Methanobrevibacter smithii ATCC 35061: one gene and its partner. Each later gene encodes a partner of the first gene's protein in a complex. Links are inferred from orthologs where the notes say so. Each region holds a gene or a part of one and is shown in the gene's direction. Other genes may lie near its edges.

What was found. The genes of interacting proteins can lie anywhere in the genome.
Region 2: the proteins of MSM_RS01750 (region 1) and psmA are in contact, whole or in part, in a cryo-EM structure (PDB 6HE5), measured with the Archaeoglobus fulgidus proteins. The link is inferred for Methanobrevibacter smithii ATCC 35061 from one-to-one orthologs. Residues at the interface, in WP_010879468.1 of Archaeoglobus fulgidus: Asp391, Leu392, Lys393, Gly394, Met396, Phe397, Val398; in WP_010877997.1 of Archaeoglobus fulgidus: Ala30, Arg33, Gly34, Ala35, Asp51, Arg53, Val54, Lys66, Ser79, Gly80, Leu81, Val82, Met166.

The regions. Positions count from the first base shown.
Region 1 is NC_009515.1:335,663-340,934, reverse strand. What follows is about bases 1,221-4,072. They hold MSM_RS01750 (proteasome-activating nucleotidase), read left to right. Parts: upstream 1,221-1,977; coding sequence 1,978-3,168; downstream 3,169-4,072. Other genes in these bases: MSM_RS01755 (multiprotein bridging factor aMBF1), read right to left, coding at 1,228-1,710; MSM_RS01760 (DUF356 domain-containing protein), read left to right, coding at 1,221-1,227. In the rest of the region: MSM_RS01765 (hypothetical protein), read left to right, coding at 1-751; more of MSM_RS01760, read left to right, coding at 793-1,220; MSM_RS01740 (TIGR01177 family methyltransferase), read left to right, coding at 4,377-5,272. UniProt on the Methanocaldococcus jannaschii protein: ATPase which is responsible for recognizing, binding, unfolding and translocation of substrate proteins into the archaeal 20S proteasome core particle.
Region 2 is NC_009515.1:229,395-233,433, reverse strand. What follows is about bases 1,210-4,039. They hold psmA (archaeal proteasome endopeptidase complex subunit alpha), read left to right. Parts: upstream 1,210-2,163; coding sequence 2,164-2,916; downstream 2,917-4,039. Other genes in these bases: rrp4 (exosome complex RNA-binding protein Rrp4), read left to right, coding at 3,676-4,039; MSM_RS01185 (ribosome assembly factor SBDS), read left to right, coding at 2,944-3,645; MSM_RS01195 (Rpp14/Pop5 family protein), read left to right, coding at 1,210-1,469. In the rest of the region: MSM_RS01205 (hypothetical protein), read left to right, coding at 23-298; rnp3 (ribonuclease P protein component 3), read left to right, coding at 413-1,117; more of MSM_RS01195, read left to right, coding at 1,107-1,209. UniProt on the Methanocaldococcus jannaschii protein: Component of the proteasome core, a large protease complex with broad specificity involved in protein degradation. The M.jannaschii proteasome is able to cleave oligopeptides after Glu, Asp, Tyr, Phe, Trp, slightly after Arg, but not after Ala.

The DNA.
Region 1 (5,272 bases):
ATATGGTACTGCAGCTACTGTTCGTAAAGAAACTGCAATTAACATTGGAAAAATGATTAGGGATGGATATCCAGCAACTACTATTGTTTCTGAAGCTATGGGTGAAGTAGCTAATGATTCTGGTGAAAAATACGGTGGAGGTGCAGTAAATCTTGTATCCGGTTTATCTACTGGAGACATGTTCACGCCTAAGGATTTAAATGAATCTGGTTATCCGATGAATGAAGTTTATTCAAAATCATGTGATGATTGCGGATGGTCGGTAGGTTATCCATCATCTGAAAATTATGAAGTCTGTCCAGTTTGTAATGGTGAGTTAACAACAATTTATGCATATGAAGCGTTGGGAAATGCGATTACGGTAACTTCCGATTCGGTTAGTGTTTCAGTTTATGGAAGTGAAAAACCAGGACTTGCATCAACGACTAAACAAATTGTAGATGCATCCGTTGCTAAATATGGATATGATGCATCAGCTATTGCAACTTCAATTAACAAAGGTATTAACAATGGTCTTTTAGTTGGAGTTGATCATGTAGAACCGAAAGATATTAATGTTAAAAAAGACTCTAAAGCAGTTGGAGTATATTATACAGCATTAAATGGAGACAAATCATCTCCATCTTGGGATTTACCTGTTGATGCAAATTTACTAAATATTTTAGGCAGTATACAAACTGCAATTGGGGTAATTTTAATATTGCTTGTAGTATTTAGAAGTAGATTATTGAAATCGTTCCAAAATCGGTGAAATTTTTCACCATTAATTATTTTTTTTAAAACAGTGATACTATGGCATTAATCTTAATAAGAGGAGAAAACAATTCAAAACTACTAAATGCAATTGCGGACATGGAAAGACATGGAAATTTAAATTTAGCAACTAAACCAAAAATAATTGATGCAAAATTTGCTGATTCATTAGTTGAAAAGATTCTAAATTCTAAACTCAGAACAAGTTCTAAAGTTGCTACTGCCTTTTTTGTTAAAGAAGATATAACTTTAAGTATTATGCAAATTAAAAAAATTCATCCGCCTGCTCATGTTGTAGTTGTTAGTGATGAATATGATGTGTTCAATCAATTAAAAAATAAGTTAAATAATGCTCCTGATTTTAAAGGATATTATTCTCATAAAGCTAAAAATGGCGGAAAAATAGATTATAAACTAAAAGGAAAAGTAAAACATATTGAAAATAAGAAAATAAATAGCTATTCAAATAAATAGCTACCTTTTTTTAATTTTTACAACATTACCAAGAGTACGTCCCTGTGAAGGGTTACCTGTGTATTTGCTTAAATCCAGTTCTTCTACATTTTCAATTAAAGTAATGTTTAAAGCATTTTCTAATTTTTTAGTTAATCTTATATCAGGAATCATCTTGCCTGATTCAATTCTATTTATAACAGAAACTTTTTCATAGATTTTTTGACCTAATTCTTCTCTTGATAGGTTTTTAGATTCTCTGGCTTTTCTAATTTTAACATTAAAATCTTCAACCAATTCTTCTTTAGGTTCATCTTTAGAATAATTTTGTTTTGTTGTTTTATTTTTCTTAGGTTTGTTTGATTTTCTAAATTTTGGTTTTGGAGGTGCTTTTTGTATTTTTCCAAGTTTAGCACATTCATCACAAACAATCATGACAGATCCTTCAATTTTTGCTTTTTTAGGATTGTCAGATACTTGTCTACCACAAATTTCGCATTCCATATTAATCAGTTTTTCCTAATTCAATTTAATTAAGTATTTATTAGTTAATGTATATAATTAATTTCCCATAAATTTTAAATATTATCATTTAGTAAATAGCATAACAATAAAATTTAAATATGTTAATGTTACTAATGGTTATTAAAGTAACATAGATGTCGAAATTATAAAAATTTTCAATCAATATTATTGGAGATGAGTCCTATGGATAATATTAATGATTTGGAGAATTCTTCAAAAGAACAGTTAGTTGAGAAAGTTGAATCAATGCAAGAAGAAATAGATTCATTAAAAGAAGAAAACTCCAAAGCTAAAAGTAATTTAATGTGGAAAGTTAGGAAATTGGAAAAAGATAAAGTTCTAATTGAAAATGAAAAAATCAGATTAGAAAGAGAAACTAAATCCTTACGTTCCGAAGTAGAAAGATTTAGATCACCTCCTTTAGTTTTAGCTACTATTACTGAAGTTTTAGATGATTACAGAATGACTGTTAAAAGCAGTACTGGACCTAGCTTTTTAGTAAATTATTCAAAATTCTTAGATGAAAAATTATTGGTGCCAGGTTCTAGAGTTGCATTGAACCAACAGACTTTTGGTATTGTAGAAGTTTTACCGTCAGAAAAAGATGCAAATGTTACAGGAATGGAAATTGAAACAAAACCTGACATTACATATGATAAAATCGGTGGACTTGAAGAGCAAATAGTTGAAGTTAAAGAAACTGTTGAACTTCCTTTAAAAGAGCCGGAATTATTTGAAAAAATAGGTATTGATCCGCCTAAAGGAATTTTATTGTACGGACCTCCGGGAACCGGTAAAACTTTACTTGCAAAAGCGGTAGCTAATGAAACAAATGCTACATTTATTAAAATTGTAGCTTCCGAATTCGTTAAAAAATATATAGGTGAAGGAGCCAGACTTGTTCGTGAAGTATTTGAATTAGCTAAAGAAAAAGCACCGGCTATTATTTTCATTGATGAACTTGATGCTGTTGCAGCCAAAAGGCTTAAAAGTTCAACTAGCGGAGACAGAGAGGTTCAAAGAACTTTAATGCAACTTCTTGCTGAACTTGACGGTTTTGAATCCAGGGGAGATATCGGAATTATCGGTGCAACAAACCGTCCGGATATTTTAGACCCTGCATTATTAAGGCCTGGCCGTTTTGACAGATTTATAGAAGTTCCCCTTCCTAATGATGACGGAAGAAAACAAATCCTAAAAATACATACTAAAAACATGGCTTTGGATGAGGAAGCTGACTTGGATTTGCTAAGCAGCTTAACTGACGGTCTTTCCGGTGCTGATTTGAAGGCAGTATGTACTGAAGCAGGTATGTTTGCTATTCGTGAAAAAAGAGACAGAGTCACAGTAACTGATTTCATGGATGCTGTAGAAAAAGTTCTTGACAAGGAACATGATGATGAATTTATAAAAGAAGCAGGCGTAATGTTTGCTTAAATAATCTGTAAGCCAATGATGAACCCTATGAGCTCTGATACGTGATGAATGATGGGCGAGCTGAGGCTTACTTTTTAAATCTTATTTTTTAAAAAACTTTATTTAAAATTAAATTCTAATACATTATTATGTTGTTTAATAGAAATGATAAAATAACTAATGAAAAAACTATTTATCAAACCAAACCGAATATGCTTTTTAGGATGTAAAAAAGCTATTTTTGGAGTTATTTTATTAGTAGTTGTTTTATCTGTTGCATCACCGATTATTGCATTTATTGGTGAAATGCAAGTATATTTAATATCTTATGTTAAATTGTCTTTAACAAGGTATACTGCTATTGCACTTTTTGTAATTATACTTTTTATTATTCTGTATATAATCTGGCAACTTATTAACTGGTATTATATGGAGTATATTTTAACTGACTCAAGAATTATTATTAAATCAGGAGTTTTATACACTAAAAAAAAACTACATGCCTTACGGAACAATTCAGGATGTAAGCACATCTCAAAGTATTGTAGCAAAAATATTGAATGTCGGAACAGTTTCGGTTTATAGTGCTTATGACAACAATCAGATGAAATTAGCCAATATTTCAAATGTTAAGGAAGTTGAAAATATAATATTTTCAAGAATATCCAATCAGAATAATCTAAGAAGCAGACATTATAGAGATGATTTTTCTATAAACAGACAGCAGCCTGAATATTATTCTGATGATGAATACTATGAACCATCTAATGACTACCGCTCAAAAAGAAGACAGTATGAGGATGGCGGTTATTATGGTGAAGATGAATATTATGAGCCTCAGGATTATTACAGAAAAGAACCTGTTAGGGATTATGAATATTATCCTGAAGAATTGAACTTTGAAGAGGAAAAAAGGCATAATTATGAATATGAACCTTACATGAAAGATTCTTTGGAAGACAATATTGAAGGTGCTGTTAACAATAGGGGTAATGGACTTCATGATAATGACTATTATAATGAAAGTACTGATGATTATTCTTATAGTGATGATGATTACTATGGGGAAAATGAAGCTGAACTTTATTATAATGATCAGGACATTCAGGATTCAAAATTTGAAGAAAATGATATAGGTACCCAAACAAAAGACTCTAAAGAAACTATCATCAGAAGACATTTCGACAAATTTAAAAAATAATTTTTTTTTAAAAAATCAGGTGAAGTTAATGGAATTACTATGTATACAATCTCAGGAACATGACAAATTACCTCTTGCAGAACTAAAAGCAGTTATTGAATGTGAGGATATGGAATTGGATATTTCTAAAATAACTGAAGGTTTGATTTTATTAAAGGATATTTCTGATGAAAACTCAGACAAATATTATCAGACACTTGTAAAAAGATTAGGATACACCCATGAAGTGGATGAGGTAATATTTAAATCCTCTATAGATGATTTGGAAAGGGATATTTTAGCTATTGACTGGAGCAGATATATTTCTAAAAACTTTGCTGTAAGAGTAAAAAGATTCAACTCTCCAATTGATACTGTGGCTGCTGAGCGAAAGACAGGATCATTAATTTTATCAAAATGTGACAATATAAAAGTAAAACTGAAAAAACCTGATTCATTAATCAGATTAATTGCTTATGAAAATACTGTTTATATAGCTATTGAAAAATTTAAACTCAATAAAAAACATTTTGAAGAAATAAAACCTCATAAAAGACCGTTTTTCTATCCAGGTTCAATGAGTCCAAAATTGGCAAGGTGTATGGTTAATCTGTCTAGGGTTAATTCCGGAGATTTGGTATTGGATCCTTTCTGTGGAACTGGGGGAATACTTATTGAAGCAGGATTAATTGGATGTAAAGTTGCAGGATCTGATGTTAACTGGAAAATGAAAAATGGAAGTGCAATCAATTTGGATTACTGTGGAATAACTGATTATAGAACATTCAATGTTGATGTACGTGAACTTAAAATGTATGAAAAGGTAGATAGTGTAGTTACAGACCCTCCTTATGGAATATCTACTTCAACTGGAGATATTGAGGGTGATGAGATTTTCAATGAGTTTTTCCATTCAATTTATGATAATATGAAAGATGATGCCTA
Region 2 (4,039 bases), 110 kb from region 1 along the record:
TTTAAAAAAATATGTGTTAGATATGAATATTAGATATGGTAATATTTTTATTTTCCTGCTTGTTTTAGCTATGATAGGAACTTTGGTAACTGGAAGTGATGTAAGTCTATTCCCATTTACTTATTTCATGTTTTTATTGTTCTTTTTAATCTCTGCAGATTATTTTTATATTGTTTTCCAATATTCCAGGCGGGAAAATATTAATAGTTCTATAAAATTTGGAGTTCTTATAAATATTGTATTTATGGCTTTAATTGTCTATGCAATATTTAATTCTCCTCCATTGGGAATTTTTTAGATTTTTGTAGTAGTCTACAAAAATTTATTTTCTTTTTTTTAATGCTTTTTCCATAACTATTAATAATAAATAAAATTTAATATTTAATATAAATGATTCAATAGGATTTTTAAAATGTTTTTTGATTTAAATGTTAAAGGAAACAGCTATGATAATAATTTGAAATTAGCTGAGGAAGCTTCAAAGTATGGTTGGGATCATATTAATTTTTCTTATAATCAAAATAAATTTGCCAAAGCTTTAGAGTTTAAAAAGGATTTGCAGGATAATTTGGACATTGGCATAGATTATACTTTAGAAATAGATTCCGGCAATGTTAATGAAATTAGAAAAATAGCCAGAAAGTTCAGAAATAAATCATCATGCATTAGTGTAATTGGTGGAGATTTAAAAGTAAATCGGGCTGTTTTGGAAAATATCCAGTTGGATGTTTTATCAAGACCTTATTTAAAACGATATGACAGTGGTCTTAATCAGGTTTTGGCTAAAGAATCTTTGAATAATAATGTAGCTGTTGAAATTTGCTTTATAGATATTTTGAAATCTTATTTAACATATAGGGCTAAAACAATAGCTAATATTAAGGATGTAATTTCATTACATAAGAAATTTGACTTCCCGTTAATTTTGTCTTCAAGAGCAGAGTCCGTTTTTGATATTAAGACAACTAAAGATTTCAGCTCAGTATTTCTTTCAGTTGGATTAACTCAAAGTGAAATTGACAAATCATTTACCTCAGCTGAAAACATTTTGGAATTTAATAAAAACAGGAAAAACATGGTTTTAAAAGGAGTTAGGGAGGTTAATGATGAAGCTTAAGGTTCTTCCCCCTACACTTAGGAAAAATAACAGGTATTTGGCATTGGATATTAAAGTTAAAAGTGTTATTTCTAAAGATGATTTGGTTAATATTGTTTGGAATGGATGTATTCGCTTTTTTGGTGAAAATGGAACAGGCAATTTTAGTTTATGGGTTATGAAGTTTTATGAGCTTGAAAAAACCGATGAGTATAATCATTATCAGGCAATTCTTCGCTGCCAAAGAGAGTATGTTGATGAGGTAAGGGCTTCTCTTGCTTTAATTTATAAACATAATAGAAAAGATATTTCAGTTTCAACTATCGGTTTATCCGGAACTATCAAAGCCTGTCAGAAATTTATTGAAAAATAAAAGGAAAAATTACGCAAAACTTCAGCTCGTGGGCGTAAAAAATCAAAAACTTTTATATTCATCTATCAATTATTTTAATCGTTTATCTTATTAGATTAATAATATGTAATATGATTAAAATTACATCTAAAATTATTGTTATATGATTTAACACATGATTCACCTCTTGGAGAGGTGAAACTTAAATTTAACTTTATCATTTTACATCATCCGTTTATTTTTGGTAAAGTTTATAATTTTTTTATTACTTTTATTATTATGTAAACTGTGAAAAAAATTATTTTAAAAAAAGTTGTTATGAGTCTAAAAACGTTTGTAAGCTATTGGAAAGTTTACAAACAAAACCATGAGATTTAGACTCTTTTTTATCAAAACACTAAAAGTGAAAATTGATAAAAAATTTCTTTTAAATAGTGAATTATTAATTGGTTTTTTCCTTAATTTTTTGCTGTTTGGTTATGAAAAAGTTTTTAATAACTTTTAGTTATTTTAAAATAGAAAACTTTATTAATAATATACGCATATAAATATGAATTGAATTTATGGAAAAAAGATTTAAAAAACTATATCATTACAGATATGTAATGAAATACCATTTCATGGAGAATTTGGTTTATTTTTTAAAATAATTGTATTTTTATAGTAGTTGAACTTAAGTTTATTATAATATTAAAAAAATGTGAGGTATTAATTTATGCAACCTTTACAAAATGCTGGATATGATAGGGCAATTACTGTATTTAGCCCAGATGGAAGACTTTTCCAAGTAGAATATGCAAGAGAAGCTGTTAAAAGAGGAACCACTTCAATAGGAATTAAATGTTCTGAAGGTATTGTTTTAGCAGTTGATAAAAGAACTACTTCTAATTTAGTTGAAGCAACATCTATTGAAAAAATATTCAAAATAGATGAACATATTGGAGCAGCAACTTCAGGTCTTGTTGCTGATGCTAGAGCTTTAGTTGAAAGAGCAAGAGTGGAAGCTCAAATAAATAAAATCACATACAGTGAACCTATTAGGGTAGATAGCTTATCTAAAAAATTATGTGATATGTTACAGATGTATACTCAAAACGGTGGGGTAAGGCCATTCGGTTCTGCTTTAATCATTGGTGGAGTATATGACGGTATTTGCAAATTATTCGAAACAGATCCTAGTGGAGCATTAATTGAATATAAAGCAACTGCTATTGGATCAGGCAGATCTGCAGCTATGGATATCTTTGAAGATCAATATAAAGATGACATGAATTTAAATGAAGCTATTAATTTAGCACTAACAGCAATCAATGAAGCAACTGAACATGAAACTACTGCAAACAATGTTGAAATTGCTGTTATTAAATGTGGTGAAGAAGTATACACTAAACTTTCTCAGGAAGAAGTACAGACTTTCATTGATGAGGTTGTATCTGAAGAAGAAAGTGAAGAGGAAAGTGAAGAATAAATAATTAATTGGTTAGGGGTTTTTTCAATGGTAAATGTAGATGAAGCAATAATAGCTAAATATGAATATTGTGGGGAACATTTTGAAATATTGGTCGATCCGGATTTAGCAGCAGAATTTAGAAATCCTGATGGGCAGGATGTGGCCATTGAAGATCTTCTAGCTGTTGAAGAAATTTTTAAGGACTCTAAAAAAGGAGATAAAGCTTCTGAAGAAGCTATGCTTAAAATATTTGAAACTACAGACCCTATTGGAGTTTCTAAAGTTATACTTGAAAAAGGACATGTTCAATTAACTGCTGAACAAAAAAGACAAATGCAGGAAGATAAAAGAAGACTTGTTATTAATAAAATTTCTAGAGAAGCTATTAATCCCCAATCAGGTCTTCCTCACCCTGCACAAAGGATTGAAAATGCTGTTAATGAAGCTAAAGTTAAATTTGATCCTTTTGTTTCAGTTGATCAACAAGTACAAACAGCCCTGAAAGCTATTAAACCACTTATTCCGATTAGGTTTGAAAAAGTTAAAGTAGCTGTTCGCCTTCCGGGTTCTTCAGCAGGAGGAGCCTACTCTGCAATCCATCATTTTGGTGAAATTCTTAATGAAGAATGGCAGCAAGACGGTTCATGGATTGGCATTGTTGAGATGCCTGGTGGCCTTCAAGATGATTTCGCCGCTAAAATGGCTGAAATTTCAAGTGGTGAAGCAGAAACGAAAACTATCAAATAATTAAATTAATTTTCAACTTATGGGATTTTTATGATATATGTGGAAAATAAAGATTTAGTTATTCCTGGTGAAGTATTGGCAGATGACGAATACTACTCAGGAAGAGGTACCTTTAAAGAGAATGGTAAAATTTGTTCTTCTTTAATGGGACTAGTTTCTTTAAGGAATAAAAAAATTAGAGTTATTCCTCTTAAAAGTAAATATGTTCCTAAAAAAGGAGATGTAGTTATTGGTAAAATTAAAGATGTCAGATTCTCCATGTGGGATGTAGATATTAATTCCCCATATTCCGGAATTTTACCTGCTTTTGAAGTGTTTGGAAGAGAGAAAAAAGAACTCAACAAGGTATTTGATGTTGGGGATGTTCTATTTTTAAGAGTTGTTGATGTTGATG